2 regions of the Sinorhizobium sp. NG07B genome follow, and region 2 is predicted to be linked to the other one. Evidence: predicted binding sites of a transcription regulator. Region 2 holds the regulator's gene; the other holds the start of a gene.
The links. The regulator LexA, encoded in region 2, represses DNA repair genes until DNA is damaged. The targets are predictions, from matches to a motif close to TGTTCNNNNTGTGTTCNG.
Positions count from the first base shown of each region.

Region 1: a site for LexA is predicted at 1,408-1,425, ahead of CO664_RS12115 (ATP-dependent helicase). Genes of this name have one in related genera too.

Region 1 covers NZ_NWTD01000003.1:476,167-480,586, reverse strand. Annotated here, with positions in the region: gene CO664_RS12125 (hypothetical protein) at 31-276, opposite strand; gene CO664_RS31200 (hypothetical protein) at 539-982, shown strand; gene CO664_RS12115 (ATP-dependent helicase) at 1,494-3,560, shown strand; gene CO664_RS12110 (alpha/beta hydrolase) at 3,606-4,229, opposite strand; gene CO664_RS12105 (HAD family hydrolase) at 4,409-4,420, opposite strand, start outside.
Region 2 covers NZ_NWTD01000001.1:1,675,883-1,680,302, reverse strand. Annotated here, with positions in the region: gene ligD (non-homologous end-joining DNA ligase) at 1-897, shown strand, start outside; gene lexA (transcriptional repressor LexA) at 1,336-2,046, opposite strand; gene CO664_RS30630 (hypothetical protein) at 2,281-2,448, opposite strand; tRNA gene CO664_RS08025 (tRNA-Ala) at 2,761-2,836, opposite strand; gene CO664_RS08020 (sugar phosphate isomerase/epimerase) at 2,924-3,694, opposite strand; gene CO664_RS08015 (hydroxyacid dehydrogenase) at 3,691-4,420, opposite strand, start outside.

The DNA of each region.
Region 1 (4,420 bases), on a different contig from region 2:
TCCCACGACGCGAGGTCGGGCCGCCTGCCATCAGTGCAACGTCTTGTTTCCTGGGAAGGGAACGGGAGTGGCTTCGGCCATTTTCGCGGCCATTCGCATCGCGATCACATAGTCTTCGGTGAGCTCCATCAGCGCGAGCGCGATCTCCTGCCACGTCCAGCCGGCGCTTTCGGCCAGACTCGTGAAAATCTGAAAATCCTCTTCCAGCGCGCGCTCGCACTCGACCCGGCGGTCCGGGGGCTGGGGCTGGGTGATCGTGTCGGTGACCTTAGGCATCGTTCCTCCTAGTGAAGAGGGAAACTCGCAGACGAGGAGACCGGTTCCATCGCGCCGTTCCGAAAAGCATCTGGCTGCGGGAGGCTCGATCGAGACGAAGAAAGCGACCGCGCGCAGCGTTACTCCTGAAGGGCGTGGAGACGGTCATGGTTCCGCACAATCAGTGGAAGCGCGACGTTGAGGCTCGGCAAGGTGAGTTCGCGTCCTTTCCCTATGATCGAGCGACCGTCGAGCGATTTCGCGAGGAGTTCCCACGGTCCCGGTGGAACACGAACGCAAGAGCTGGTTCGTGCCGGGAACGACGGCCGCCGGTCGTATCGAGCGGTGGCTGGCACGGGAAGCAGAGCGCGCCGACATCCATGGTGACGCCAAAGGCCGCGACGCCTATGATTTCGAGCCCATCGTCAGCCCATATCTAGAGGTCCGCGACGACCTGCGCATCCGAACGCCCTATTCCAGATCGGTGATCGAATTGCTGCGCGGAATTCCCTGGGCGCATTGGGACGAGGATGGGCGTGTCTGGCGCGTACCCTTCCGGTCCTACGAGGAACTGCAGCGACACTGGCCACGGATCGAGGAGGCCGCTCGACGAAGCGAACCGGGAAAGAAAGCGCCGCCGAGATGCGGAAAAAGATTCCGAGGCAGAGAGAGCGGCGAGAGCGCGGGCCGCGGAAAGGCGTCGCCGCCGCTATCCCCTCCCCGCTGACGATCCGCCGCCCTTGGGCCGCCCGGTTGCGACCGTTCAGTATGGGAGCGTCGTCTTTGTGGATCTCTCCGGCGAAGTCGCCGAGCCGGCGCCGCTGGCGCAATACTATCCGCAAGCGGATCACACCGCTGACCACTTCTGGGGGAGATGGCGCCCACCGACCCTTGCCGAACTCGTCGCGACATGGCCGGCCCGCCGAGAGCCCGGGCCTGAGGCGTTTTCCAGGGGATGGTGGCAGCCGACACTCTCCGAGTTGAGGATCGCCCGCAGAAAAGCCCGATCCATGGCGCGGCGCCAGCAGGCGCGAAAGCCGGTGGGTGCCGACGCGCAGCGAACGCGAGTCGAATAGCGAAGCGACCATCCGTTCAGGCCGAAATTGATCATCCAGACCGCTGGCGGCTTTGCGGCATGTCGAACTGCGGCTATGTTCCTTTTCCGTTCACGCGCGATTCGCGGCAATCCCGCCGCCTTCACAGGACGCGCCTGTTCAACTGGAGGCGGGACGAGCCGGATGAGCGTCGCATATCTGGAAAAGCTGAACGAGCGCCAGCGCAGTGCCGTCTCACACGGTGTCGGACCGGACGCCCATATCGGTGGTCCGCTTCTCATCATCGCCGGCGCCGGCTCCGGCAAGACCAACACGCTTGCCCACCGGGTGGCGCATCTCATCGTCAACGGTGCGGACCCCCGACGTATCCTGCTGATGACCTTCTCGCGCCGGGCGGCCGCCGAGATGGGCCGAAGGGTCGAACGCATCTGCGGCCAGGTGCTCGGCGGCAAGGCCGGGACGATCTCCGACGCGCTTGCCTGGGCGGGAACCTTTCACGGCATCGGCGCGCGGCTCCTGCGCGACCATGCGGGGGAAATCGGTATCGATCCGGATTTCACCATCCACGACCGGGAAGACAGCGCCGATCTCATGAACATCGTGCGGCACGAACTTGGTTTGTCGAAAAGCGAGAACCGTTTCCCCACCAAGGCGACCTGTCTTGCCATCTATTCGCGCACCGTCAATGCGGAACAGCCGCTCGACGAGGTCCTGCGCGATAATTTTCCCTGGTGTTCTGCCTGGGAAAAGCAACTGCGCGAACTTTTCGGCGCCTATGTCGAAGCCAAGCAGGCGCAGAACGTCCTCGATTACGACGACCTGCTGCTCTACTGGGCGCAGATGATGGGCGACGCCGTCCTCGCCGAGGACGTCGGCGGCCGGTTCGACCACGTGCTTGTCGACGAATATCAGGATACCAACCGGCTGCAGGCTTCGATCCTCCTTGCGTTGAAGCCGAATGGTCGGGGCCTCACCGTGGTGGGCGACGACGCCCAGTCGATCTACGCGTTCCGCGCCGCGACGGTGCGCAACATTCTGGATTTTCCGGCAAGCTTCACGCCGGCGGCGGAGATCATCACGCTCGATCGGAACTATCGCTCGACACAGCCGATCCTCGCTGCCGCAAACGGCGTCATCGAGCTGGCCCGCGAACGCTTCACCAAGAACCTCTGGACCGAGCGGGAATCGGCCGAGCGGCCGCGGCTCGTGACCGTGCGCGACGAGGCCGATCAGGCCAACTACGTCGTCGAACTGGTTCTGGAGAACCGCGAAGGCGGAATGCTGCTGAAGCAGCAGGCGGTGCTCTTCCGCACTTCGCACCACAGCGGTGCCCTCGAGGTGGAACTGACCCGCCGCAACATCCCCTTCGTAAAGTTCGGCGGGCTCAAATTCCTGGACAGCGCGCATGTGAAGGACATGCTGGCGGCGCTACGCTTTGCGCATAATCCGCGCGACCGGGTCGCGGGTTTTCGGCTGATGCAATTGCTGCCCGGAGTCGGTCCGCAGACGGCGGGGCGCGTCCTCGAGGCGATCGCCGCCGATCCGGAACCGTTGGCGGCGCTTGCGGAGATCCCTGCCCCGCCGCGCTCCGGCGATGCCTGGACGGCCTTCGCCGGCATGCTGCAGAGCTTGCGATCCGGCCGGACCGGCTGGCCGGGGGAAATCGGCACGGCCCGCGCCTGGTACGAACCGCATCTGGAGCGGATCCATGAGGACGCCGAGGTCCGCAGGGCCGACCTTTTGCAGCTCGAGCAGATCGCCAGCGGCTATCCGTCGCGCGAGCGCTTTCTGACCGAGCTCACCCTTGATCCGCCGGACGCCACCAGCGACCATGCGGGCGTGCCGCTGCTCGACGAGGACTATCTCATCCTCTCGACCATCCACTCGGCCAAGGGGCAGGAATGGAAATCGGTTTTCGTGCTGAATTGCGTCGACGGCTGCATTCCGTCCGATCTCGGTGTCGGCAGCACGGCGGAGGTCGAGGAGGAGCGCCGTCTGCTTTACGTCGCCATGACGCGCGCCAAGGACAGCCTGCATCTGATCACCCCGCAGCGCTTTTTTACGCACGGTCAGCATGCCCAGGGCGACCGGCATGTCTACGCCTCGCGCAGCCGCTTCCTACCTGCAACGCTTCTGCAATTCTTCGAGTGCTCGGCCTGGCCCGTTGCCAAGCCGGCTGCGGCTGGCCAGCGTGATGCGCAGCAATTGCGCATCGATGTCCGGGCCCGCATGCGCGGTATGTGGCGTTAATGCATGTCGCCCAAAGTGTGCAGCGTGAATACGTTTGAACGCGCCTTAGGAAAATGATCGTTGCCGGCTCGCTGGAGCCGAACGCGCCAATTGACGGACGAGCATTGTCGGCGCAGTGATCGAGCGGTCGTCTTTAGCCACGCCGTTCAGAACCTGGAGCAGATCGTAGCCGGCCGGCCAGCGGCCGAAGCCGCTCGCGATGTTGATGTGGCCGGCATGGCCGAGATCGACGAGGCGGCCGCCCCATTCTTCACACAAGATCCGTAAGCGGTCGAAGCGCATATAGGGATCGTTAAGACTGCCGACGACGAGACTTGGAAAGCTAAGCCGCTGTCGCGGCATGCCCCCGAATGCGATCGCCCCCGGATGCAGTCGCTCCGTCTCCTCGAGATCACAGGGGCCGACCAGAAGCGCGCTTCGAATTCGCTCGACAATCGGGCGTCCGGCCAAGGCCGCGACCAACAGGCAGCCCAGACTGTGGGCGACGATGTCGACCGACGGATGCCTGTCGATTTCTGTCTCCAGAGCACTTCGCCAAGCCGCAAGCGCCGGTCGGTTCCAGTCGCCCTGCTCGACGAGCGTGGCCCCTGGTTGATCGATGAGCCAGTGGCGCTGCCAGTGCCCCTCGCCCGACCCGAACAAACCCGGAACGATCAGCGTCTTCACCATACGTTCGCTCCCCGGAACACCGGTTGCTGCAAATGAATAGGTTCATGCGGAGATTGTGCCCGGCAGCAAGAGCGACGGTAAGGAATGAAGGTCCATTCTCTACAAAGTTACTGGAAAAAAATGCCGGACAAGCGAAGCGCGCCGACCGACCGGCATCGCCTCATCCTACAGCGAGCAAATCAGCAATAGCG
Region 2 (4,420 bases):
ACGCTCGTCGATCGGCCTCCATCAGGGCGGGACTGGGCCTTCGAGGTGAAGTGGGACGGCTACCGCCTGGCCGTCCATATCGAGACCGGTCGCGTGCGGATCATCACTCGCGGCGGCTACGATTGGACGAGCCGCTTCCCTTCAATCGCTGCCGAGGCGCGGCTTCTTGGGCTGATGACCGCAATCCTCGACGGCGAGGCGGTCGTGCTCGATGAGCACGGCCGCTCTGACTTCGGCATGCTGCAGCGTGCCCTCGGCAGGAAGCCCAGTCTGCACGATCCCCGCGAAATCCTCTTCTTCGCGTTCGATCTCCTCTATCTCGACGGTCGCGACCTGCGCCGGCTGCCACTCAGCGAACGCCGGCGGCTGCTGGAGCCGATCGTCGCCGGCCGTGCCGGTGTCATTCGGCTGTCGGAGGAAGTCGAGGCGAGTGGGGAAGAGTTCTTCCGGATCGCCTGCGAGCACGGCCTCGAGGGGATTGTCGCCAAGCGCCGTGACAAGCCATATCACTCCGGCCGTCGGCCCGACTGGCAGAAGATCAAGTGCGTGCGCAGCGACAGCTTCGTGATCGTCGGCTTCGAGCCGTCAACCGTCCCCGGCGCGATCGGTCGGCTGCTGCTGGCGGCAAGGAGGAGGGGTGAGCTTGTCTATGTCGGCGGCTGCGGAACCGGATGGACGTACGCGGAGTCAGCCAAGCTGCGCGAGCTGCTCGAGGCAATCCGGACGGATTCGCCGGCGGTGAACCTGAAGAGGAAGGGGGCCGTCTTCGTCGAGCCAGTGCTGGTCGCTGAGGCCGAGTATCGCGCCTGGACACAGGATGGCAAGCTCCGGCATCCGTCGTTCAAAGGCATAAGGGAGAGGGCCGACGATGCGACGGTGTTCGAGCTCACAAACTGACGTAAAAATCGGCCCGATGGCGTTTCTGAAAACTCTGAATTCCTCTGAAAAATCAATGTGCCAAAAACGACGGAAAACGAGGTATTTTCGGCCGCTTTTTCAGAAACGATATTGATTTTATTGAAAGTGGAGGGGATTTGCAGTCCTCTGCGTCACCACTCCGCCACGAGGCCTCTCGTGCTCGTAAAATCGAGCGATGGCGGGCGTTTAAAACGAATCCATGTGGAGCGCAAGAGGGAGACGTTCAAAAAAGACGCCCACAAACAGCTTTGAACAGGCCGGAATACGAGAGCGCTTCTTGCCGGTGGCATGGCGGACGCCGAGACCAATAAACGCCGGCCGCAGTAAGCGAGATCACGGAAGGCAAAGAGAACAGTTCTGTCGTCGCGACCGCGCGAAACGACCGCACACAGGATCGGCACAGGAACCCAAATCGGCCTAGTGATAGCGCCGGATCAGACCGACGAGTTTGCCCTGAATTTTCACGCGGTCGGGTCCGAAGATGCGCGTTTCGTAAGCCGGATTCGCCGCTTCCAGTGCGATCGATGCGCCCTTGCGGCGGAATCGCTTCAAGGTTGCCTCCTCGTCGTCGATCAGGGCGACGACGATGTCGCCCGGGCTGGCGGTGCTGGCGTTGCGGATGATCACCGTGTCGCCATCGAGAATGCCCGCCTCGATCATCGAATCGCCCTTGATTTCGAGGGCGTAGTGCTCGCCGCTGCCGATCATCTCGACCGGCACGGAAATCTCGTGCGTATTGTTCTGAATGGCCGAAATCGGCACGCCGGCGGCGATCCGGCCCATGACCGGCACTGTCATAGACGCGCTCTCGACCGGTGGCGTTGGCGCCGGCTTCGGTGCCGGGGGCTTGCCGAGGCTGCCCTCGATGACGCTCGGCGAGAAGCCGCGCCGCGGCTGGGCTGGGCTCGAATAGGCTTCCGGCAGCTTGATGACCTCGAGCGCTCGGGCCCGATTGGGTAGCCGGCGAATGAAACCGCGTTCTTCCAGCGCAGTGATCAGCCGGTGGATGCCCGATTTCGACGCAAGATCGAGCGCATCTTTCATCTCGTCGAAGGAGGGCGGGACCCCGGATTCCTTCATCCGTTCATGAATGAACAGAAGCAATTCCTGTTGCTTGCGGGTCAGCATGCGCGTCACTCCAGATTCGCGAAACAAATCAAGAACAGAAACTATCCGTTCCATATGTGTTCCGCAAGCACTTAATATTCCGTGAACTCATGCGTCGAGGCGCGTCCGCTATCAGGGCGGCACGGACGGTTTGCGGGTTTCGATGGTGGTGAAGACTTGCGTGCGGCAAGCGTCACACATAGGCGAGCGTTTGCTCACCTTTGACGACGCTGTGCATCGTCTTGACAAGCCGTCCTAGTAGGCGAGGCGCAGCCCGCCGGGGCTAAGAACGTCGAAGTCGGGTTCAGGGTAGGGGCCGTACCACTGGGTGTAGGTCGTGTTGCCCGTAGCGCCTGTCGTGGCGCATCCTGAAAGTGTGAGAAGAGCGATTAAGGCGGCGGCGATCAGAGATTTGAGAGGCATGGTAGTCCCCACTTGCGGGAGTTGCCGATATGCAATGATGCCAGGTGCTAAGTCTCTCTCAAATCAGGCTCTTTGGCAAGCGAGGGGCAAGGCGGGAAGACGGCACATCGGGTGGAAAACACCGCTCCCTCTGACTTCGGGTCGCTCGCTTCTTAACGGAATTCGCGTTCGCAATGGGTCTGCTGCGAATACAGTCTGAAGTGGTGGTCGTCCGAGGGTGACGAGCCACGTCGGATCGGCCCGCTACAGAGATGTCGCTGATGTCTTAGCGATGTTCTGTTACCTATGTCTCCGGGTCGGACAAAGGTCGTTTGGTGGAGTCGAAGGGAGTCGAACCCTCGACCTCCGCAGTGCGATTGCGGCGCTCTCCCAACTGAGCTACGACCCCAGCCGTTCACCTATATAGGCGGATTTGAGCGCCCGCGCCAGTCCCTCCCGGCGTCTCGCGTGGGGAGGATCGGGGCCGTCGTGGATGTCACTCGAGGAGAATTTGCTTGAGCGTCGCGGCGTCCTCGATGAAGGCGGCGGGATCGTCATTGGCGACGAATTCCAGCATTGCAAAGCGTCGCCCGGTCCAGCGCGATGCGGGGAGGGCCGTGAGGACGCTTCGCCAATAGTCGGATGCCGATGCCAGGGGAAAACGGTTGCGATTTCGATCCCAGGCGAAGACGTGGACATGAGATACATGCTGACCGATGCGGGCGACCTCTGCGAGCGCCTCGCCGAGCTCCAGCCCGGGCCGCGGCTGCCAATAGAGATAAACATTGTCGTGGGCGATCGCGTCGATCAGGCGGCTTGCCGAGTCGGTCGTGTCAGTCAGCGATTGCGGGTGATATTCCAGCGAGACGGTCACGCGGTGGCGCGCGGCTTCGGCGCCCATGTCGCGGATCGCCTTTGCGGCATCACGTCTTTCGCCTGCGCTGTAGTCCTTTGAATCGCGCCGGCGGGTGCCTGGCCAGATGCGGATATTCGAGGCACCGAGTGCAATCGCGCTCTCGAGCGCACGCCTGAATTCGATGAGGTCGTCAGTCGGTGGCGCGACATAGGATCCGTAGGATGTCGTCAGTTCGGCCCTTGCGCTGAGGAGCCCGACGATCCGGGCGTTGGACGTGTCGCCCGGAGCAATATGAGCGTCGCCTGCCCATTCGATCGCCGCAAGACCGGCGCTCCGGGCTAAGCCGACGATTTTTTCCGGAGGCAAGCTCCTGAAGGTGACGGTGCAGAGCCCCGGTTCGAAATCGCTCATGCCATGCGCTCCAGGTCGTGCTTGCGGACTTCGAACAGCAGCTGCCGGCCTTCCAGAAAGCGCTCGATTTCGTCGACGGCCATTTCGCCGAGTCGCGTCCTCTCAAGTCCGATGGCGCCGGCAATGTGCGGCGTTAGGAAGACGTTCGGCAAATCATAGAAAGGCGACGTTCCTTCCGGCACCTCGGGATCCGTCACGTCGATGACGGCATTGATTGCGCCCGTCTTCAGCCGGTCTATCAGTGCGGCCTCGTCCACGAGCGCACCCCGCGCCGTATTGATCAGTGTCGCACCGTTCTTCATCAGGGACAGCCGCCGCCCGTCGATCATGTGCTGGGTCTCGGGCAGAGAAGGCGCATGCAGCGAGACTATATCCGAATGCGCCATCAGCGTCTCGAGATCGGCTTTTTCGACACCGATAGCCGAAGCGCTTTCTTCCCCGACCAAGGGATCGTAGAGCAGCACCCGATAATCGAAGGGGCGAAGCAGGTCGATCACCCGCCTTCCGATCCGCGAGGCGCCAACGATGCCGATGGTGCGGCGGTAGTTTCCAATAGCCTGCCCCTGCAGCAGCTGGATGCGCTGACGCCCTCTGTCGGCGGCATAAAGGTCGCGGAAGCGAAAAACGTGCTTGCCCGAAAAAATGATTGCCGCCAGCGTGAACTCCGCGACCGGCACGGCGTTGGCTTCGGCCGCATGGCTGACGGTGATTCCTGCATCGAACACG